Linked DNA regions of Leptothrix cholodnii SP-6. The protein of the gene in region 1 interacts with the protein of each later gene in a pairwise test. Links are inferred from orthologs where the notes say so. Each region holds a gene or a part of one and is shown in the gene's direction. Other genes may lie near its edges.

The links.
Region 2: the proteins of LCHO_RS09605 (region 1) and LCHO_RS14510 interact in binary tests that used the Escherichia coli proteins (3 or more experiments, as listed by UniProt). The link is inferred for Leptothrix cholodnii SP-6 from one-to-one orthologs.
Region 3: the proteins of LCHO_RS09605 (region 1) and LCHO_RS19630 interact in binary tests that used the Escherichia coli proteins (3 or more experiments, as listed by UniProt). The link is inferred for Leptothrix cholodnii SP-6 from one-to-one orthologs.

The regions. Positions count from the first base shown.
Region 1 is NC_010524.1:2,075,350-2,082,761, forward strand. The notes cover bases 2,336-5,459. They hold LCHO_RS09605 ([protein-PII] uridylyltransferase), read left to right. Parts: upstream 2,336-2,680; coding sequence 2,681-5,239; downstream 5,240-5,459. Other genes in these bases: map (type I methionyl aminopeptidase), read left to right, coding at 2,336-2,488; rlmD (23S rRNA (uracil(1939)-C(5))-methyltransferase RlmD), read right to left, coding at 5,215-5,459. In the rest of the region: purL (phosphoribosylformylglycinamidine synthase), read right to left, coding at 1-420; LCHO_RS09595 (NAD(P)/FAD-dependent oxidoreductase), read right to left, coding at 478-1,593; more of map, read left to right, coding at 1,685-2,335; more of rlmD, read right to left, coding at 5,460-6,711; LCHO_RS09615 (peptidoglycan DD-metalloendopeptidase family protein), read right to left, coding at 6,767-7,412.
Region 2 is NC_010524.1:3,188,915-3,196,070, reverse strand. The notes cover bases 2,163-5,030. They hold LCHO_RS14510 (P-II family nitrogen regulator), read left to right. Parts: upstream 2,163-3,361; coding sequence 3,362-3,700; downstream 3,701-5,030. Other genes in these bases: LCHO_RS14495 (DUF3106 domain-containing protein), read right to left, coding at 4,762-5,030; LCHO_RS14500 (RDD family protein), read right to left, coding at 4,205-4,765; LCHO_RS14505 (diacylglycerol kinase), read right to left, coding at 3,777-4,157; ettA (energy-dependent translational throttle protein EttA), read left to right, coding at 2,163-3,253. In the rest of the region: LCHO_RS14525 (Y-family DNA polymerase), read right to left, coding at 1-558; translesion DNA synthesis-associated protein ImuA, read right to left, coding at 531-1,379; more of ettA, read left to right, coding at 1,589-2,162; more of LCHO_RS14495, read right to left, coding at 5,031-5,487; LCHO_RS14490 (DUF3619 family protein), read right to left, coding at 5,517-6,008; LCHO_RS14485 (RNA polymerase sigma factor), read right to left, coding at 6,005-6,571; LCHO_RS14480 (acetolactate synthase 3 catalytic subunit), read left to right, coding at 6,861-7,156. UniProt on the Escherichia coli protein: P-II indirectly controls the transcription of the glutamine synthetase gene (glnA). P-II prevents NR-II-catalyzed conversion of NR-I to NR-I-phosphate, the transcriptional activator of GlnA. When P-II is uridylylated to P-II-UMP, these events are reversed.
Region 3 is NC_010524.1:4,415,998-4,423,169, reverse strand. Bases 1,678-4,561 are described here. They hold LCHO_RS19630 (P-II family nitrogen regulator), read left to right. Parts: upstream 1,678-2,892; coding sequence 2,893-3,231; downstream 3,232-4,561. Other genes in these bases: LCHO_RS19625 (ammonium transporter), read left to right, coding at 3,254-4,561; LCHO_RS19635 (YifB family Mg chelatase-like AAA ATPase), read right to left, coding at 1,678-2,611. Also shown: LCHO_RS19645 (phosphoenolpyruvate carboxykinase (GTP)), read right to left, coding at 1-49; LCHO_RS19640 (16S rRNA (uracil(1498)-N(3))-methyltransferase), read right to left, coding at 288-1,031; more of LCHO_RS19635, read right to left, coding at 1,097-1,677; more of LCHO_RS19625, read left to right, coding at 4,562-4,768; gshA (glutamate--cysteine ligase), read left to right, coding at 4,898-6,193; rplN (50S ribosomal protein L14), read left to right, coding at 6,425-6,793; rplX (50S ribosomal protein L24), read left to right, coding at 6,815-7,132; rplE (50S ribosomal protein L5), read left to right, coding at 7,146-7,172. UniProt on the Escherichia coli protein: Involved in the regulation of nitrogen metabolism. Regulates the activity of its targets by protein-protein interaction in response to the nitrogen status of the cell.

The DNA.
Region 1 (7,412 bases):
GCGGAATTCGGTGACGCGTTCGACCCGGTGGATCGCCAGACCGCAGTTGTGGGCGATGTCGGTGGCCTTGGAGGCCCACGGCGACAGCGTGCCCAGGCGCGGCATCACGACGATCACGCTGGCGGGCGCGCCGGCATCGACCGCTTCGGCCGGGTCGCCGTAGGTCAGCAGCGCCGACAGCGTGTCGTGGGCGGCGCGGTCGAGCGCGCTGTCGCTCCAGACCCAGTGCACATGGCGTGCGCTGACGCCGGCGATGCGTTCGCTGACGGCCTGCAGCCGTGGCAGCAGGGCCAGGGCGCGGAAGGCGGACAGCGCGTTGCCGCCCTCGAAAGACGTCAGATGCTGGGGCGAAGAGCTGGAAATTGAAGACACGCGATGAGTCCCGCAGGGCTGTGGCGCCGCCGATCGGGCGCCGGGCATGGAGCACGCAGCCGGGCATGGCCCGGCCGGCAAGCGGCGGATTTTAGGTGAGGCGGCTCAGGCGAGTTGAGCCTGCACCTGTTCGGCGATGGCCAGGCAGGCGGTCAGCCCCGGCGATTCGATGCCGAACAGGTTGATCAGCCCGGCCACGCCGTGCACGTCGGGCCCGTCGATGCGGAAATCCGCCGCCGGCTCATCGGGCCCGCTGATCTTGGGGCGGATGCCGGAATAGGCCGGGCTCAGCGCGCCATCGGGCAGTCCCGGCCAGTAGCGGCGGATCGCCTCGGCCATGCCGTCCACGCGCAGTGGATCGACGTGGTAATCGGGCGCCATCGGATCCATGTCGGCCAACCACTGCACGTCGGGGCCGAAGCGCATCTGGCCGGCCAGGTCGAGCGTGACGTGCACGCCCAGGCCGGCCTGTTCCGGGATTGGATAAATCAGGCGGCTGAAGGCCGGCTTGCCGGCGCAGCTGAAGTAGTTGCCCTTGCAGTAGAACGCCTCGGGCACGTGGCGGGTGTCGAGGCCGTCGATGCGCCGCGCCAGGTCCGGCGCAACCAGCCCGGCGGCGTTGATCAGGCGCCGCGCCCGGATCTGGATTGGCTGGTCGCCGCCCACCGCCAGCACGAAACCTTCGGGATCTCGGCGGGCTTGCAGCAGCGGTGAACACAGGGCCAGGTCGGCGCCGGCCGCCTGCGCGTCGCCGAGCAAGGCCAGCATCAGGCCGTGGCTGTCGATGATGCCGGTCGAGGGCGACAGCAGCGCGGCCTCGCAGGCCAGCGCGGGCTCGAGCGCGCGGGCCTGGTCGCCGTCGAGCCATTGCAGGTCGTGCACGCCGTTGGCCTGCGCCTGGGCCTGCAGCTTGTGCAGCGCCGCGACCTGCGCCGCTCGTGTCGCCACGATCAGCTTGCCGCAGCGCCGGTGCGCCACGCCGTGGTGCGCGCAGAAGTCGTACAGCAGCGCCTTGCCGCGCACGCACAGCGCGGCCTTGAGCGAGCCGGGCGGGTAGTAGATGCCGGCGTGGATGACCTCGCTGTTGCGCGCACTGGTCACGCTGCCGAAGGCGGGCTCGGCTTCGAGCACCACCACCTCGTGGCCGGCCAGGGCCAGCCCACGCGCCACCGCCAGGCCGATGACGCCTGCGCCGACCACCACCGTATCGATCTGATCCATCGCTGATGCGGCCCGAAGGCCCCTGCCGTGTCCGGGGGCGAGCTTAGCCGAGGCCGATTGCCGCAGTCCCGGGTGCAATAATTCCGCCCCTATGACGATTTCCATCAAGACCGCTGCCGACATCGAGGGCATGCGCGTGGCAGGCCGCCTGGCTTCCGAGGTGCTCGACATGCTGACGCCGCATGTGCGCGCCGGCATCACCACCAACGAGCTCGACCGCCTGGCGCACGACTACACCGTGCACGAGCAGAAGGCGATTCCCGCGCCGCTGAACTACGCGCCGCCGGGCTACAAGCCCTACCCCAAGTCGGTCTGCACGTCGATCAACCATCAGGTCTGCCACGGCATCCCGAACGATCGGGCGCTCAAGAACGGCGACATCGTCAACATCGACGTCACCGTGATCAAGGACGGCTGGCACGGCGACACCAGCCGCATGTTCATCGTCGGCGAGGCCTCGATCGCCGCCAAGCGGCTGTGCCAGCTCACCTACGAGTCGATGTGGAAGGGCATCATGAAGGTCAGGCCCGGCGCACGCCTGGGCGACATCGGCCACGCGATCCAGACCTTCGTCGAGAACCAGGGCCTGTCGGTGGTGCGCGAGTTCTGCGGCCACGGCATCGGCCGCAAGTTCCACGAGGACCCGCAGATCCTGCACTACGGCCGCCCCGGCACGCTCGACACCCTGGTGCCGGGCATGGTGTTCACGATCGAGCCGATGGTCAACGCCGGCCGGCGCGAGATCAAGGAATCCGGCGACGGCTGGACCATCGTCACCAAGGACCGCTCGCTGTCGGCGCAGTGGGAACACACGCTCGTCGTCACCGAAACCGGCTACGAAGTGCTGACCCTGTCGGCCGGCAGCCCGCCGATTCCCGATTTCGTGAACGCCTGATCGTCAGAGCCCGCGCGAGTCGCCCGCCGCACTCGCCGTCCAGCCCCTCTTGCCCGATGCGCCGCGAGTCTGGCGGCGCCGACCCGGATCGCAGCCATGCCCGACCTGCACGCCTCCACCCTTGACGACGTGCCTGTCCAGGCCGATGACAAGACCCGCCCGATCCTGACGATTGCCGAGTTGCGCAGGCTGATGCGCGAAGGCCGGCAGTCGCTGATCGAGCAGTTCCGCACCAGCAGTGCCAGCCTGCCGGCGGCCAACCGGCTGATCCGGCAACTGGCCCGACATGTCGACGACGTGCTGTGCCAGCTGTGGGAGCAGTCGGGCCTGCCCAAGGGCGCGGCGCTGGTGGCGGTGGGTGGTTACGGTCGCGCCGAGCTGTTTCCGCATTCGGACGTCGACGTCCTGCTGCTGATGCCGCACGACCTGCCCGAAAACGGCGCCGGCGACCGCGACGGCCAGGCCCAGCGCGAGCGCGTCGAAGCCTTCATCACCGCCTGCTGGGACATCGGCCTGGAGATCGGCTCGAGCGTGCGCACGGTCGACGAGTGTGTCGGCGAGGCGCTGGCCGACGTCACCACCCAGACCGCGATGCTCGAGAGCCGCTGGCTGTGCGGCTCCAAGCGGCTGTTCGAGCAGTTTCGCCGGCGCACCTGCGAGGTGCTCGACCCGGCCGATTTCCTGGTCGCCAAGACGCTGGAGATGCGCCAGCGCCACACCAAGTACGAGGACACGCCCTACGCGCTCGAACCCAACTGCAAGGAAAGCCCCGGCGGCCTGCGCGACCTTCAGGTTGTGCGCTGGGTGGCCGGTGCGGCGGGGCTGGGCAGCAGCTGGTCCGAGATGGCGAGCAAGGGCCTGATCACGCGTTTCGAGGTGCGCCAGCTGCAGCGCAACGAGGGGCTGCTGAAGGTCATCCGCGCCCGCCTGCACACGGTGGCGCAGCGCCGCGAGGACCGGCTGGTGTTCGACCTGCAGACCGCGGTGGCCGAGAGCTTCGGCTACACCTCGACCGCCGAGCGGCGTGCCAGCGAGGCACTGATGCGCCGCTACTACTGGGCCGCCAAGGCGGTGATGCAGCTCAACCAGATCCTGATGCTCAACATCGAGGAGCGCGTCAACGGCCTGCAGGACGCCGCGATGCGGCCGATCAACGCGCGCTTCTACGACCGCGGCGGCATGCTCGAGGTGGCCAGCGACGACCTCTACGAGAAAGACCCGCACGCCATCCTCGAGACCTTCCGGACCTACCAGCAGACGGTGGGCATCAAGGGGCTGTCGGTGCGCACGCTGCGCGCGCTCTACAACTCGCGCGAGCTGATGGACGGCGCCTTCCGCGCCGACCCCGAGAACCGGCGCCTGTTCATGGCGATCCTGCAAGAGCCGCGCGGCCACACGCACGCGTTCCGGCAGATGAACAACACCTCGGTGCTGGGGCGCTACCTGTGGGTGTTCCGGCGCATCGTCGGCCAGATGCAGCACGACCTGTTCCACGTCTACACGGTCGACCAGCACATCCTGATGGTGCTGCGCAACGTGCGGCGCTTCTTCATCCCCGAGCACACCCACGAGTACCCGTTCTGCTCGCAGCTGGCCGCGCACTGGGACCAGCCCTGGCTGCTGTACGTGGCGGCGCTGTTCCATGACGTGGCCAAGGGCCGCGGTGGCGACCACTCCGACCTGGGCGCGGTCGAGGTGCGGCGCTTCTGCCGCGATCACGGTGTCGAACGCGAAGACGCGCGCCTGATCGAGTTCATGGTCAAGGAACACCTGACGATGTCGCGGGTGGCGCAGAAGGAGGATCTGTCCGATCCCGAGGTGATCCAGGCCTTCGCCAAGCTGGTCAAGGATCCGCGCCGCCTGACCGGGCTGTATCTGCTGACGGTGGCCGACATCCGCGGCACCAGCCCGAAGGTCTGGAACGCCTGGAAGGGCAAGCTGCTCGAGGACCTGTACCGCTCGACCCTGCGCGCGCTGGGTGGCGCCCAGCCCAATACCGATGCCGAGATCGAGCTGCGCAAGCAGGAGGCGCGGCAGATGCTGGCCCTGCATTCGACGCTGCCGGGCAGCCAGGACGCGCTCTGGCAGACGCTCGACCTGAACTACTTCGCCCGCCACGACAGCGGCGAGATCGCCTGGCACGCCCGCTCGCTCAAGCGCCTGGCCGACACCGACCGCCCCGTGGTCAGCGCGCGCCTGTCGCCGGTCGGCGAAGGCCTGCAGGTGATGGTCTACGCGCCCGACCGGCCCGACCTGTTCGCGCGCATCTGCGGCTATTTCGACAGCGGCCAGTTCAGCATCGTCGACGCCCGTGTGCACACCACCCGTGCCGGCTATGCGCTCGACACCTTCCAGGTCATCACGCCGCAGTTCGAGAACGCCTACCGCGACCTGATCTCGATGGTCGAGACCCAGCTCGGGCTGGCCCTGAACGACGACGGCCCGTTGCCCGAGCCGAGCACCGGCCGGCTGTCACGTCGCGTCAAGTCGTTCCCGATCGCGCCGCGGGTGCAGTTGCGGCCCGACGAGCGGGCGCAGCGCTGGCTGCTGTCGGTGTCGGCCAGCGACCGCTCGGGCCTGCTGTACCGCATCGCCCGGGTGCTGGCGCAGCACCACATCAACCTGCAGCTGGCCAAGATCAGCACGCTGGGCGAGCGGGTCGAGGACACCTTCCTGGTCGACGGTTCCGCCTTGCAGCACAACCGCAGCCAGATCGAGTTCGAGACTCAGCTGCTCGACGCGCTGGCCTGATCGGCGCCGGCGGTCTCGACGGCCGGCGGCAGGTCGGTCGATTCGGGCTCGGCTGCAAGCTCCGGTGCCGGCGCGGGCACCGGCAGCTGCCAGCCGTCGATGCGCTCGAACACCGCGATCGACTCGACGTGCGCGGTGTGCGGGAACATGTTGACCGCACCCGCCGCCGTGCAGCGGTAGCCGGCCTGGTGCACCAGCAGGCCGGCGTCGCGTGCCAGGGTCGACGGATTGCAGCTGACGTAGACGATGCGCTGCGGCGGCGTGTAGCCGTCGATCGGCTGCTGGCGCACCTCGGCCAGGGCCTTCGAGAGCGCGAACGCACCCTCGCGCGGCGGGTCGATCAGCCAGCGGTCGGCCGAGCCGTAGGCAGCCAGATCGGCGGGTGACAGCTCGAACAGGTTGCGCGCCGCGAACGTGGCATTGTGCGCCAGCCCGTTGAGCTGGGCGTTCTCGCGCGAGCGCTGCACCAGCGTCTCGCTGCCCTCGATGCCCAGCACCTCGCGCGCCTGGGTGGCCAGCGGCAGCGTGAAGTTGCCCAGGCCGCAGAACCAGTCGATCACCCGCTCGTTGCCCTGCACCTTCAGCAGGCCCAGCGCCTTGCCGACCAGCACGCGGTTGATGTGGTGGTTGACCTGCGTGAAGTCGGTCGGCTTGAACGGCATCGTGACGCCGTATTCGGGCAGCGAATAGGCCAGCTTCGGACCGACGCCCTCGTCGAGCAGGTGCACCGTCTCCGGTCCCTTGGGCTGCAGCCACCATTGCACCGGATGGATGGCGGCAAAGTCGCGCAGGCGCTGGGCGTCGGCGGCGCTGAGCGGCTCGAGGTTGCGCAGCACCAGCGCATTCACCAGAACATTTTCCAGGCCCTGGCTCGACTCGCCCACCGCCAGCTCGATCTGCGGCAGGCGCTCGCGGGCCTCCATGCTGTCGATCAGGTCGCGCAGCGGCAGCAGCATCGCGCTGATGTGCGGCGGCAGCACGGCGCAGCTGCGCATGTCGGCCACGTAGCGCGACTTGCGCTCGTGGAAACCGACCAGCACGACGCCCTTCTTGGCCACGTAGCGCACCGACAGGCGGGCGCGGTAGCGGTAGCCCCAGGTCGGCCCTTCGACCGGGCGCAGGACCCGTTCGGTGCGGACCTTGCCGAGATGCCAGAGGTTGTCCTCGAGCGTGCGCTGCTTGACCGCCACCTGCGCGCTGGCGTGGAAATGCTGCATCTTGCAGCCGCCGCAGGCACCGGCGTGCAGGCCGAAGTGCGGGCAGCCGGGGCGCACGCGCTGGGCGCTCTCGCGCCCGATCGTCACCAGCGCGGCCTGCTCCCAGTTGTTCTTGCGGCGTTGCGCGTGCACCTGCACCCGCTCGCCCGGCAAGGCGCCTTCGATGAAGACCACCTTGCCCTCGCTGTTGCGGGCCACGCCCTGTGCATCGAGGTCGAGCGACTCGACCTGCAACCATTCATCCGAGGGTGTCATCGAAATGCCTTGAGTGGCCTGCGCAGTGCACAGGCGCTGCGGCAAGCCGTGAGTGTCAACGGGCGGGCAACAAGCGGGCCGGATCGATCGGCTTGCCGCGGCGACGGATCTCGAAGTGCAACTGCACCCGTTCGGCGTCGGTCGAGCCCATCTCGGCGATCTTCTGGCCGCGCCGCACGGGCTGGTCCTCGCGCACCAGCAGGGCCTGGTTGTGCGCGTAGGCGGTGAGGTAGGTCTCGTTGTGCTTGATGATCACCAGGTTGCCGTAACCACGCAGGCCGGAGCCGGCGTAGACGACCCGGCCGTCGGCCGCGGCCATCACCGGATCACCGGGCCGGCCGCCGATCGCCAGGCCCTTGTTGCGGCTTTCGTCGAAGCCGCTCACCACGTTGCCTTGCGCCGGCCAGGACCAGCTCATGTCCTCGTCGTTGCTCGTCGCGGCAGCGGGAGCCGGTGCGGGAGACGGCGTGACGGCCGGCGCCGGCGGCGGGATGATCATCGGCGCGCTGCCCGCACCGGTCGATGGCGAGGCAGATGCCGACGCCGACGGCAACGGGCGGCTCTCGAGCGGGCGCGACTCGGCGCGCGCCACCACGATCGGCCGGGCGGCCGTCTGCGTCGGGTCCTGCCCTGGCGGCACCACCCGCAGCACCTGGCCGACCTCGATCCGGTCGGCGTTGTCGAGCTCGTTCCAGCGTTGC
Region 2 (7,156 bases), 1.1 Mb from region 1 along the record:
CCACGCGCCCAGCAGCGCCAGCGGCAACGCCAACACCCGTCGGCGCGTGCTGCGCAGCTGGACGCAGCGGCGCTGCCGCTGCGCGGGCGGGGCGTGGGCGAGCAGGCGCGCGGCCAGCGGCGTGCTGGCCAGGCTCCAGCGCGGCTGGACGGCCTGCGCGCGCACCAGCCGATCGGCTCGCCGCAGCAGCGGCCGCAGGCCACCGAACAGACGCAGGCTGGCGTGGATGTCGAGCAGCAGGTCGGGCGGCTCGATCACCCGCTGCGGGCTCAGGCTGCCGAGGCCGAGCGCCAGGCGTTCGAGCAGGGCCGCCTCGCGGGCCGGATCGCGCGCCAGCACCAGGGCTTGCGGCGCCAGCGCCTGCGCGCTGCCGAGCCGCTGCCCGGCCTGCACGCCCAGGGCCTGCGCGGCGGCATTGGCGATCAGCACGGTGCGAGTCCGCCCGCCGGCATCGGCCTGCCAGACCAGCGCCGGCAGGCTCACCCCGGGCGGCCAGGGGCCGAGCGCGTCGAGAGCCAGCGTCGGCAGGTTCAGGCACAACCAGAGGGCGGGCGGCATGGTGGAGCGGGCGCAGGGTTGGTGCGCATCAGGCGACGTGGGGCGATGGCGTCGGGCGGGCGCCGATCCTGCGGCAGTGACTGGCTCAGCCGGTGGGCCAGCGCCGGGGCGAGTTGCGTGCGGGTGTCGATCAGCAGGCGTTCGGCCAGCGGCGGGCCGCGGCGTTTGATGATCTGCAGCGCCAGCTGCTGAGGCGCCTCGGCCACCACCCGGCAATGCAGGCGCAGCGCGGCCGGCGAGGCTTGCGCGGTGGCGCCGGCCGCGCGCAGCACGAACAGCAGCGCGTCGCTGGCCTGCGCGGCCAGGTGCAGGCGTCGCAAGGCGCCCGGCCGCAGCGCCGGCCCGCCGCCCGAGAGCGGCGTGCTGCAGTCGTCGGCCCACCACAACACCGCGGCGCAGCTGCCGGACCGCAGCGCCTGTTCGGCGGCCCAGGCGGCGTCGGCGCCGTGGCGGGGCTCGATCCACAGCGAGCGGCCGAGGTCGAGCCCGAGCGCCTGCAGCGCCGGCGCATGCGGGCGCAGCGGCGGGCTGATGCCGACCCATTCGCCACCGGCCTGGCCGAGTCGCGCCAGCGCCGGGGCGAGCAGGCGCCATTCGCCCTGGCCGGGGGCGTCGAGCAGCAATTCGGTCAACCCGCCGCCGGGCCAGCCGCCGCCGGGCAGCTGGGCGTCGAGCACGGCGTAGCCGCTCGGGCAGGCCGGCACGGGCGAGCCGGCGAGCTGGTCGCCCTGCCAGATCGCCGCATGCAGATGCCGGGGCAGGTCGTGCGCGGGCTCGGCTGACGGATCGAGCGACGGATGGGGGGGTGATCGGAGCGACAAGTTGTCTCAAATGACTGTATGTTCATACAGTCTACAGGTGTCCGCAAGCCCCTGGCCGTCGCGCGCCGGCCATCGGGCCGCGCGTGGTCTTGAGCGGGTTTTGCGACCGTCACCCCGGTCGTGTCGGCGCCGCGGGGCCGTCCTCCCGGATAATCGCGGGATTCGCGGCTGCGCCGCCTCCTCGATTGTTCGGAGACACCCTCCACACCATGGCCCAATACGTATTCACCATGAACCGCGTCGGCAAGATCGTGCCGCCGAAGCGGCAGATCCTGAAGGACGTCTCGCTGTCCTTCTTCCCCGGCGCCAAGATCGGCGTGCTGGGCATCAACGGCTCGGGCAAGTCGACCTTGCTCAAGATCATGGCTGGCATCGACCGCGACATCGAAGGTGAAGCCACCGCGATGCCCGATCTGCGCATCGGCTACCTGCCGCAGGAGCCGCAGCTCGACCCGAACGCCACCGTGCGCGAGGCGGTCGAGCAGGGCATCGGCGGCGTGCTGGCCGCCAAGCAGCGGCTCGACGAGGTCTACGCAGCCTATGCCGACGAAGACGCCGATTTCGACGCGCTGGCCGCCGAGCAGGCCCAGCTCGAGGCCGTGATCGCCGCAGCCGGCAGCGAGAACACCGAGATGCAGCTCGAGATCGCCGCCGACGCGCTGCGCCTGCCGCCGTGGGAGGCCAACATCGGCAAGCTCTCGGGTGGTGAGAAGCGCCGCGTCGCGCTGTGCCGCCTGCTGCTGTCCAAGCCCGACATGCTGCTGCTCGACGAACCCACCAACCACCTGGACGCCGAGTCGGTCGAGTGGCTGGAGCAGTTCCTGAGCCGCTTCCCCGGCACCGTGGTGGCCATCACCCACGATCGCTACTTCCTCGACAACGCCGCCGAGTGGATCCTGGAGCTCGACCGCGGACGTGGCATCCCCTACGAAGGCAACTACTCGACCTGGCTCGAGCAGAAGGAAAAGCGCCTCGAGCTGGAGCAGCGCACCGAGGACGCCCGCACCAAGGCGATGAAGATCGAGCTGGAATGGGTGCGCAAGAACGCCAAGGGCCGCCAGGCCAAGAGCAAGGCGCGCCTGGCCCGCTTCGAGGAACTGAGCGACTTCGACTACCAGAAGCGCAACGAGACGAACGAGATCTTCATCCCGGTGGCCGAGCGCCTGGGCACCGAGGTGATCGAGTTCACCAACGTCAGCAAGAGCTTCGGCGACCGGGTGCTGATCGACAACCTGAGCTTCAAGGTGCCGATGGGTGCGATCGTCGGCATCATCGGCCCGAACGGCGCCGGCAAGTCGACGCTGTTCCGCATGATCTCGGGCAAGGAGCAGCCGGATGCGGGCGAGGTCAAGATCGGCAAGACCGTCAAGATGGCCTTCGTCGACCAGAGCCGCGAATCGCTCGAAGGCGACAAGACGGTCTGGGAAGACCTGTCGGGCGGGCTCGACAACCTGGTGGTCGGCAAGTTCGTGATGCCCAGCCGGGCGTATCTGGGCCGCTTCAACTTCAAGGGCAACGACCAGCAGAAGCTGGTCAAGAACCTCTCGGGCGGTGAGCGCGGTCGTCTGCACCTGGCCAAGACCCTGGCCACTGGCGGCAACGTGCTGATGCTCGACGAACCGTCCAACGACCTCGACGTCGAAACCCTGCGCGCGCTCGAAGACGCGCTGCTCGAGTTCGCCGGCTCGGCGATGGTGATCAGCCACGATCGCTGGTTCCTGGACCGCATCGCCACGCATATCCTGGCCTGCGAAGGCGATTCGCAATGGTTCTTCTACCAGGGCAACTATCAGGAATATGAAGCCGACAAGAAGAAGCGCCTGGGCGAAGAAGGTGCGCGACCCAAGCGTGTGCGTTACAAGGCCCTGAAATAAGGCCGTCCGCACCGTTTCATGGCCTGCCTTGCGTTATCAGGAGCGCCTGTAACGCAGGGCAGTGAAATCGGTTAAATTGAGTCGCAGCAACGTTTTTGGAGCTTTGTCATGAAACAAATCACCGCGGTCATCAAGCCCTTCAAACTGGAAGAAGTGCGTGAGGCGCTGGCCGATGTCGGCGTCACCGGGCTCACCGTCACCGAGGTGAAGGGTTTCGGCCGTCAGAAGGGCCACACCGAGCTGTATCGGGGTGCGGAATACGTGGTCGACTTCCTGCCCAAGGTGAAGATCGAGGTGGTGGTCAAGACCGCCGACGTCGATCGCTGCCTGGAGGCGATCGTCAAGGCCGCCAAGACCGGCAAGATCGGCGATGGCAAGATCTTCGTGACGGCGGTCGAGCAGGTGGTGCGCATCCGCACCGGCGAGACCGACGAACAGGCCATCTGACGTCGTCATGGCCACCCGCTGCGGCGGGTCAGGACGCCCGTTCCGCTTCGGCTGAACGGGCTTTTTTCATGCGTCTTCAGGCCGTGAATCGAGCCCAGAGCGCCGCGGCCCAGATGCCGCCGCAGATCGCGAGCGCGATGAGGACGGCCGCGCTGCCGAAGTCCTTGGCGCGTTTGGCGAGTTCGTGCAGATCGAAGGAGATGCGGTCGACGGTGGCTTCGACGGCCGAGTTGAGCAGTTCGACGATCATCACCAGCAAGACGCTGCCGGCCAGCAGCGCCACCTCGACCCAGCCGCGGCCCATCCAGAAAGACAGGGGCAACAGGATCACGGCGAGCCAGGTCTCCTGGCGGAAGGCACTTTCGTTGCGGTAGGCGGCTTGCAGGCCTGACCATGAGTAGCCGGCCGCTCGCACGACCCGATCCAGGCCTGTGCGGCCTTTGTAGGGATTTGACATGCGCGCGATTGTGCCAGCGGGTCTTCGGGCGGCTGGCGTTCGCCGATTCAGCGTGATCTGGCGGCGCGCGGCAGATGGACCAGACGCGTGCCGCACAGCCGGTCATGCAGGAACTGGCGCTGCGGCATCCACCAGCTCAGGCCGGCGTACGCCAGCACGCCGACGATCAGCGCGCCGGATACGTCGCGGCTGCTGTGCCAGCCGGCCAGTTCGGCCACCAGCAGGGCCGGCAGGAACCACAGCCAGCTCAGCAGGTAGCGGGCTGCGGCCCGGGTCTGCGAGACGTCTTCGCCGCTGGCGGTCTGCAGGTGCAACTGCCAGGTCTTCATCGCCACGGTCTGGCGCCCTCTGGCCCAGAACCAGCTGAAGTAGACGCCCAGCACCACGAACATGAAGGCCTGCATGCCGTGGCGGCCGGCGAGGGCGTGCCGCTGCTGGGTCAGGACCGAATAGACAAAGCCCGCGATCATCACCACGCCGAACAGCAGCACGCCCTCGTAGACCATGGCAGCCAGGCGGCGGCGCAGGGTGGGGATATTGGCCGCGGCGGGGGTGTTTTCGGTGCGGGCCGTGCCGCTTGGCTCTCCGGCCAGGTTCACGGGATTCATTTCTGTGCTCGGGGAGGCTCCACGGCCGCGCCCTGCGGGCCGCGTTGCGGCAGCAGGGTCGCGCTGTCGACAAAGCCTGGCGTGGCTGCGATCTTGGGCATGCCTGCTTGTTGATGCCGTGGCGGAATCGGCTGCTGCGTGATCGGACGGGTGCTGGCGCCGACGGCGGCCTGCACGGTGGCGGGAGCCACCGGGCTGGGCTTGGCGATGGGGCGGCTGGTGTCGACGATGTTGGACTTGACCTGTGCCTGGCCGACCGGCTTGGCCGGCTTGACAGGCACCGGCTTGCGGTCGGCGGCCTGCTTGCTCAGGGCGTCCCGTTGTTCGGGTGGCAGGGACTTGTAGGCGTCCCAGCGGGCCTGGCGCTCGGTGGCGGGCACTTGCTTGACCTGCTCGAACTGCAGCCGTGCCGCGTTGCGCTGCGCCGGTGTCATGGCCGCCCATTCGGCCATTCTCGAGGTGGTGCGGGCCTGCTGTTCGGGCGTCATCTTCGGATAGCGGGCGGCGATGTCGATCCACTTCTGCTTGCGCAGCGCATCGATCTCGTTCCAGCGCGGCTGCAGCGGCTGCAGCACCTGGCGCTGTGCCGCAGTCAGTTCGTTCCATTGCGTGTTGGCGATCCCCTGGGCGTTGACCGTGCCCATCGAAAGTGCCGCAGCCAGCGCCATGACCGCCGACCAGACGGCCATCGGCCGGGCCGCATGCGTTCCATTTCTTGTCATGGGTGCAGCGTGCGCTCGCAGATCAGGTTTCATTGCGGTGCGACGTCGACCACGGGCTCCAGCAGAAACTCTGCGAAGCCGGGATCGGTGAAAGCTGAAGGGGGCAGGTCGTCGCCGAGCAGTGCGACATCCATCGTCGCGGCGGTGTCGATCTGCTCAAGGTCTTTCCAGTAATCGATGCCGAACAGGCCCAGCAGGAGCACCAGCACCGGCACTGCTCGCGCAAACGAATTCCACCAGGAGGTCCGTTCCCCGCTGAACAGACCGAAGGCTACGCTGCTCGTGCTCGATTGTGCAGAGACGATCTGCGCGGTTGTCGCGGCGGCCCGCTTGGCCGAGATGGCCGGACTGGCGGCCATCGCCACGGCCTGCTGGCGCGCGACCCGCAGGCGCTCGCTCACGTCGTGGGGCAGCATGTCGGTGCCGGCATTCAGGCGCGCCGTCACGCGCAGGCCAAATCGCGCCTCCAGCGCTTCTGCCTCGCCTGGCAGCACGGTACGGTTCGACCACACGGTATTCACAGCGAAATTCCCTTGAGCTTCAATGCTTTTGCCAGCGCATGAACCGCCCTGGAGCAGTGTGTCTTGACACTGCCTTCAGAGCATCCCATGGCGCCGGCAGTTTCGGCAACATCCATTTCCTCCCAGTAACGCATCAGAAACGCTTCGCGTTGACGGGTTGGCAGCTTGGCCACCTCGCCTTCGATGATCTGCAGCGTCTGTGAGCGTTGTGCGGCATCGGCCGAGCTTTCCGTGCCCTCGGAACTCGACAGCATCTCGAGCGTTTCGAGCAGATCGAAATCCGGATCGCCGCCGGCGGGCTCGAAATCCGAGAACACCTGCAGAACGCCCTTGCGCACTTTCTGGTGGCGGAACCAGTCCATCGTCGCGTTCGACAGGATGCGCTGGAACAGCATCGGCCACTCCGCGGTGGGGCGGTCGGCGTAGCGCTGGGACAGGCGGATCATCGCGTCTTGCACGATGTCCAGTGCCGCGTCTTCGTCGCGCACCGCATAGAAGGTGCGTTTGAAGGCGCGCTTTTCGACGTTCTGGAGAAAGTCTGACAGTTCTTGATCGGCGGCCAATGCAGGGGTGCCGTCAGGGCAGAAAAGAGGCGGGCGCGATTATGGCACCGGGCTGGGGCAGTGCCTGCACCGCCAGGCGGCGTGCTGCATTGCAACGCAAGGTGCCATAATCCGGCCCCCCGCACACCGTGCGCGGACTGGTCAGTTTCGGCCACCCGACCCCGGGTGGCTCCGTTTTGACAGCGCAGGCTCTGATTCCGCCCCACAAGGGCGAGTCCCCGTTGACGTTGGGGGCGCGAGGAGGAGCACCGTTCGATTTTCGTCAGAGAAAACCCGAAAGGTTCACACCATGGACATGTCTGCCGCGGAACACAAGCGTGCCGCATCGGCACAAGCCTCCCGCGATTCTTCTTCCGCCGAACTCAACGGTTCGGAAATCCTCGTGCGCTGCCTGCAGGCCGAGGGCGTGCAATACATGTGGGGCTACCCTGGCGGGTCGGTGCTCTACATCTACGACGCACTCTACAAGCAAGACACCATCCAGCACGTGCTGGTGCGCCATGAGCAGGCCGCCGTGCACGCGGCCGACGGCTATGCGCGCGCCACCGGCGACGTCGGCGTCGCGCTGGTGACGTCGGGCCCGGG
Region 3 (7,172 bases), 2.3 Mb from region 1 along the record:
CGAATGACGGTGCGTTCACGTGCACGCCGGCCATGGCGGGATGGTTCATTGAATCGACTCCGAGGTTAAAAAAGCATCTCGGAAACACTGCGACTCAGTGCTTTCGGGATGCCCATTGAACAAGTTTGAGGCTCGGCGAGTTCGATTACAAACCGATTACATGCGTTTTGTGCATGACCGAATGCTGGTCGCGCGGAGGGTGTGCAATTCGTCCGCCCAAACCCCTGGCTGGTGGGGCGGGTTTTCACGGAGGGCGGGAGTTCGGGGGCGTCAATCCCCGGTCGACCTCAGCGTTTCGTCGTGTCGAGCGCGAGGTGGCTGAGAACGGCCAGCGGTGCGGTTTCGGAGCGCAGCACGCGCGGCCCCAGGCTGGTCGGCTGCGCGCCGCCTTGGCGCAGCAGCCGCTCTTCCGCTTCGGTGAATCCGCCTTCGGGGCCGCTGTAGATCCGCAGCGGCGCACCGGTGTCGGCGCGCGCGGCCAGGCGGCGGCCGAGCGGCTGCGCGTCGGCCAGGCTCAGCAGCAGCTGGGTCACCGGGGTGTCGGCGGATTCGCCGGCCCGCTCCTCGGACAGGCTGCGCACCGCGGCGATGTGGGGCACGCGGGTGCGGCCGCACTGTTGGGCTGCCGAGATGGCAATGCCTTGCCAGTGCTCGCGTTTCTTCTGCGCCCGCTCGCCGCTCAGGCGCAGGACCGAGCGTTCGCACATCGTCGGCACGATCTCGGCGGCGCCGAGTTCGGTGGCCTTTTCGATCAGCCAGTCGAAGCGTTCGTTGGCCGGCATGCCGGCCACCAGCGTGACGTGCAGCGCCAGTTCGCGATCGACGTCGACGAACTGCTCCACCAGCACCTGCACCTCGCTGCGGCCCATGCGCGCGATGCGCACCCGCCACTCGCCGCCCTGACCGTTGAAGACGATCAGTTCTTCGCCGGGCTGCATCCGCAGGACCTGGACGTGGCGCGCTGCGCCGGCGGGCAGCGACAGGTCGAGCCCGGCCTGCAGGGGCGTGTCGACGAAAAGGCGTGCACTCATGGTGGGTCTGGCGGTCTGGCGCGGGAGCGCAGTGTGCCCCAGCGCGCGTCGGGTGGCCGCCGGACTCAGACGCCGGGCAGGGCGCGCCGCAGCTGGATCGCCTCGGCCACGTGCACCACCTGGACGTCGGCGGCGCCTGCCAGGTCGGCGGCCGTGCGGGCCACGCGCAAGACCCGGTGCAGGCTGCGGCCCGACCAGCCGAGGCGCGACGCTGCGGCATCCAGGAACTCGCGTGCGGCGGGCAGGGCGCGGATCTGCTCGTCGAGCTGGGCGGCGTGCAAGGCGCTGTTGGCGCAGCCCTGGCGCCGCATCTGGCGTTCACGCGCGTGTGCGACCCGCTCGGCGATCACGGCGCTGGGTTCGCCATCGGCAATCGCCGACAGCGCCTGCGGCGGGATCGCCAGCACCTCGACACGCAGGTCGATGCGGTCGAGCAGCGGCCCCGACAGCCGGGCCTGGTAGCGCCGGACCTGTTCAGGCGAGCAGCGGCAGGCCCGGGTGCTGGCGCCGAGTTGTCCGCAGGCGCACGGATTCATCGCTGCCACCAGCTGGCATCGGGCCGGAAACTCGGCCTGGCGGGCCGCGCGCGAGATCGTGATGCGGCCGTTTTCGAGTGGCTCTCGCAGCGCCTCGAGGGCGGTTCGCGGGAACTCGGGCAGCTCGTCGAGGAACAGCACGCCGTGGTGCGCCAGCGAAATCTCGCCCGGCCGCGGTGGCGAGCCGCCGCCGACCAGCGCCACCGACGACGCCGTGTGATGCGGCGAACGCATCACGCGCGTGGCCCAGAGGCGGGCGTCGAACTGGCCGGCCAGGCTCAGGATGGCGGCCGACTCCAGTGCCTCGGACTCGTCGAGCGGTGGCAGCAGGCCGGCCAGGCGCTGCGCCAGCATCGACTTGCCGGTGCCCGGCGGCCCCACGAACAGCAGGCTGTGCGATCCGGCCGCGGCCAGCTCCAGCGCCCGCTTGGCGCCGGCCTGGCCTTTGACGTCACGCAGATCCGGCAGTGCCGGTGCCGCGCCGGTCTCGAACGGCTTGGGTTCGGACAAGGGTTGCGCGAGTTCGCCGTCCTGCAATGCCGCGACGACATCGAGCAGATGGCTGGCGCAACGCAGCCGCAATCCTTGCACGCGGGCGGCCTCGCGGGCACTGTACTGCGGCAGCACCAGGCAGCGCGCGGTCGGCGAGCGCTGCAACGCCAGGGCCATCGCCAACGCGCCGCGCACCGGCCGCAGGTCGCCTGCGAGCGAGAGCTCGCCGGCGAACTCCAGGCCGTCGAGGCCGGCGCTGCTGACCTGCCCGCTGGCGGCGAGGATGCCGATCGCGATCGGCAGGTCGAAGCGTCCGCCCTCCTTGGGCAGATCGGCCGGCGCCAGGTTGACGGTGATGCGCTTGTTGTGCGGGAACTCCAGGCCGCTGTTCTGCAGCGCGGCGCGAACCCGTTCGCGGGCCTCCTTGACTTCGGTGTCGGCCAGTCCGACCAGCGTGAAGCTGGGCAGGCCATTGGCGAGATGCACCTCGACGGTGACATCGGGTGCCTGGAGCCCGATCAGGGCACGGCTGTGGACGACGGCAAGCGACATGAGCGGGGCCGGTGGGATGCCGGATCGGGTGGCGACCGGGTCGATTCTGCGCACCTTGTCACGCCGATCGACACACCCTTTTGGGGGTTGCACTGAATTGGTGCCAATGCGTTCAGTGCGGTGCGTGTCGCCTGTTTGTCGAGCATGCGTGGCGCCAATGCGGGGCGTGAGGCTGGAATGTCAGCAGGTGTGACCGTTGGCATGGAAGCTGCTCAAAGGCCTGCAGCTGTCCTAGACCCAGCTAACGCTGCCCATCTGATCTCAACCAACCGGAGACCGCCATGAAAATGGTCACCGCCATCATCAAACCCTTCAAGCTCGATGAGGTGCGCGAAGCGCTCAGCAACATCGGCGTGCAGGGCATCACCGTCACTGAAGTCAAGGGCTTCGGCCGCCAGAAAGGTCACACCGAGCTGTATCGGGGTGCCGAGTACGTGGTCGACTTTCTGCCCAAGGTGAAGATCGAAGCCGCCGTGGACGACGCTATCGTCGACCGCGTGATCGAGGCGATCGAAGGTGCGGCTCGCACCGGCAAGATCGGCGACGGCAAGATCTTTGTCACCTCGCTCGAGCAGGTGCTGCGCATCCGCACCGGCGAGACCGGCAAGGACGCCCTTTGATCCTCCACACCCAGAGACAAACATGAAGAAATTTCTAGCCAAACTCGCGTTGGGCTTGGCGGTGCTGGGTTTTACCGGTGCTGTCCTTGCTCAGGCTGCGTCCGAGCCGGTTGCGGCTGCGGCCGTGATGGAGGCCGCCTCTGCTGCGGTCGAGGCCGCCGCGGATGCGGCGTCTGCCGCTGAAGTCGCTGCACCGGCCCCGGTGCCGAACAAGGGCGATACCGCCTGGATGATGGTCTCCACGCTGCTGGTGATCCTGATGACGGTGCCCGGCCTGGCGCTGTTCTACGGCGGCCTGGTGCGCGCCAAGAACATGCTGTCGGTGCTGATGCAGGTGATGGTCACGTTCTCGATGATCGTCGTGCTCTGGGCCGTCTACGGCTACAGCCTGGCGTTCACCGAAGGCAATGCGTTCATCGGTGGCTTCGATCGACTGTTCCTGAACGGGGTCTGGGACAACGCGGCCGGCACCTTTGCCAATGCGGCGACCTTCAGCAAGGGCGTCTACATCCCCGAGATCGTGTTCGCCGCTTTCCAGGCGACCTTCGCCGGCATCACCTGCTGCCTGATCGTCGGCGCCTTCGCCGAGCGCATCAAGTTCTCGGCCGTGCTGATGTTCATGGTGATCTGGTTCACGTTCAGCTATGCGCCGATCGCGCACATGGTCTGGTTCTGGATGGGCCCTGACGCCTACGCCAGCGCCGATGTCGCCGAAGCGATGACCAGCAAGGCCGGCCTGCTCTGGCAGTGGGGCGCGCTCGACTTCGCCGGCGGCACGGTGGTGCACATCAACGCGGCCGTCGCGGGCATCGTGGGCGCCTTCATGATCGGCAAGCGCGTGGGCTACGGCAAGGAAGCCTTCACCCCGCATTCGCTGACGCTGACGATGGTCGGTGCCTCGCTGCTGTGGGTGGGCTGGTTCGGTTTCAACGCCGGCTCGGCGCTCGAGGCCAACGGTTTCGCCGCGCTCGGTTTCATCAACACCCTGTTCGCGACGGCTGCCGCTGTCCTGGCCTGGTGCGTGGGTGAAGCGCTGATGAAGGGCAAGGCTTCGATGCTGGGTGCAGCGTCGGGTGCGGTGGCCGGTCTGGTGGCGATCACGCCGGCCGCGGGCAACGTCGGCATCCTGGGCGGCATCATGATCGGCTTCCTGGCTGGTTTCGCCTGCCTGTGGGGTGTCAACGGCCTGAAGAAGCTGCTCGGTGCTGACGACTCGCTGGACGTCTTCGGCGTGCACGGCGTGGGCGGCATCCTGGGTGCGCTGCTGACGGGCGTGTTCAATTCGCCGAACTTGGGTGGCCCGAGCGCCGTCGCCGACTGGGTGACCGTGGGCATGATCGCTCCGGATGCCTACTCGATCGCGTCGCAGGTCTGGATCCAGGCCAAGGCCGTCATGCTGACGGTGGTCTGGTCGGCCGTGGTGTCGGTGATCGCCTTCAAGATCGTCGACCTGGTCATCGGCCTGCGCGTGACCGAAGAAGAAGAGCGCGAAGGTCTGGACATCAGCTCGCACGGCGAGACGGCTTACCACAAGTAATCCGTAGTCCCGCGGACGCTGTCCGATCCGGAGGGGCCGCTGATGCGGCCCCTTTTGCTTTGCGGCGTCGCCCATACCTGTGGAGCTTCCTAGAATCGATCAATCACAGGCCTCCGGCAGGACACTCGCATGGTTCCCCACCTCGTCACCGCTCTGAACGGCCCGATCAACGAACTGGAGGCGCGCATGCTGGAGTCGATGCCGGCGATCGAGCGCTGGTTCCGCCTCGAGTGGATGGAGCACACGCCGCCGTTCTACACGTCGGTGGACATCCGCAACGCCGGTTTCAAGCTCGCGCCGGTCGACACCAATCTTTTCCCGGGGGGCTGGAACAACCTGACCCCCGCGATGCTGCCGCTGGCCGTGCAGGCCGCCATGGCCGCGATCGAAAAGATCTGTCCGGAAGCCAAGAACCTGCTGCTGATCCCCGAGAAGCACACGCGCAACACGTTCTACCTGATGAACATCGCGCGGCTGAAGGCGATCTTCACGTCAGCGGGCCTGAACGTGCGCCTGGGTACGCTCGATCCGGCCATCGAGACGCCGACGACGCTGACGCTGCCCGACGGCGAGGAACTGGTGCTCGAGCCGCTCGAGCGCACGCCACGCCGGCTCGGCCTGAAGGGCTTCGATCCCTGCACGATCCTGCTCAACAACGACCTGTCCGCCGGGATTCCCGGGATGCTGGAGGATCTGCACGAGCAGTACCTGCTGCCGCCCCTGCACGCCGGCTGGGCGGTGCGCCGCAAGACCCATCATTTCCAGTCGTACGAAGAGGTGGCGAAGAAGTTCGCCAAGCTCCTGGGCATGGATCCGTGGCTGATCAATCCGCTCTATACCCAGTGCGGCGAAGTGAACTTTGGCGAGGGTGCCGGCATCGAGTGCGTCAAGAGCAACGCCGATGCGCTGCTGGGCAAGATCCGTCGCAAGTACAAGGAATACGGCATCAACGAGAAGCCGTTCGTGATCGTCAAGGCCGACAACGGCACCTACGGCATGGGCATCATGACCGTGCGCGATGCCAAGGAACTCGACGAGCTCAATCGCCGCACGCGCAACAAGATGAGCGTGGTCAAGGATGGCCAGGAGATCACCGAGGTCATCATCCAGGAGGGCGTGCCGACCTACGAGCGGATGAACGATGCGGTGGCCGAGCCGGTCGTCTACATGATGGATCGGTATGTCGTGGGCGGTTTCTATCGGGTACATGCCGACCGTGGCATCGACGAGAACCTGAACGCTCCGGGCGCCCAGTTCGTGCCCCTGGCATTTGCCGAAAGTCATCACCTGGCGCGTCCGGGTGTCAAGCCGGGTGCCAGTGCGCCCAACCGCTTCTACATGTACGGCGTGATCGCGCGCCTGGCGATGCTGGCCGCAAGCTACGAACTTGAGGCGACCGATCCGAATGCGGAGGTCTACGACTGAGTCCCGCCGGCGCCTTGAGTTTTGTCCTGGATAGGCGTTGACACGTCGGCGAGTGGCGTGCCATAATCTTCGACTCATCTGGGTTGTAAGCGTACTTTGCAGTGCGCAGTGCAGCCCGGTTTCGCCCCCAGTTGCGACCTGATCGTCAAGTTCGGGTCTCACGACGGGCCCAAGACTGACCGCGACGGTAGCCTGGTGCTGCTGGGGGTGCGGGATAAGTTGGGGATAGACATGATCCAAATGCAATCGCGGCTTGATGTCGCGGATAACACCGGTGCGAAGTCCGTCATGTGCATCAAGGTGCTTGGCGGTTCCAAGCGTCGTTATGCCGGTATTGGCGACGTGATCAAGGTCAGCATCAAGGATGCTGCGCCGCGTGGTCGCGTCAAAAAGGGCGAGGTCTACAACGCTGTTGTGGTTCGTACCGCCAAGGGCGTGCGTCGTCAGGACGGCTCGCTCGTGAAGTTCGACGGCAATGCGGCAGTGTTGCTCAATGCCAAGCTCGAGCCCATCGGCACCCGCATCTTTGGCCCGGTCACCCGCGAACTGCGTACTGAGCGGTTCATGAAGATCGTGTCTTTGGCGCCGGAAGTGCTCTAAGCCGACCGAAAAGGACAGGCCATGAACAAGATTCTCAAAGGCGACGAAGTCATCGTGTTGACGGGTCGCGACAAGGGTAAGCGCGGCAAGATCGCCGTGCGCGTGGATGAAGATCATGTGCTGGTTGATGGCGTGAACGTCGTCAAGAAGCATGTGCGTCCGAACCCGCTCAAGGGCACGACCGGTGGCATCGTCGACAAGACCATGCCGATTCATCAATCGAATGTGGCGATCTACAACCCCGCGTCCGGCAAGGCCGACCGTGTGGGGATCAAGCTGCTGGCTGACGGCAAGAAAGTGCGCGTCTTCAAGTCCAGTGGCGAAGAGATCAAGGCCTGAGGCGGGATTCGAAATGGCTCAACAACAAGCTCGCCTGCAA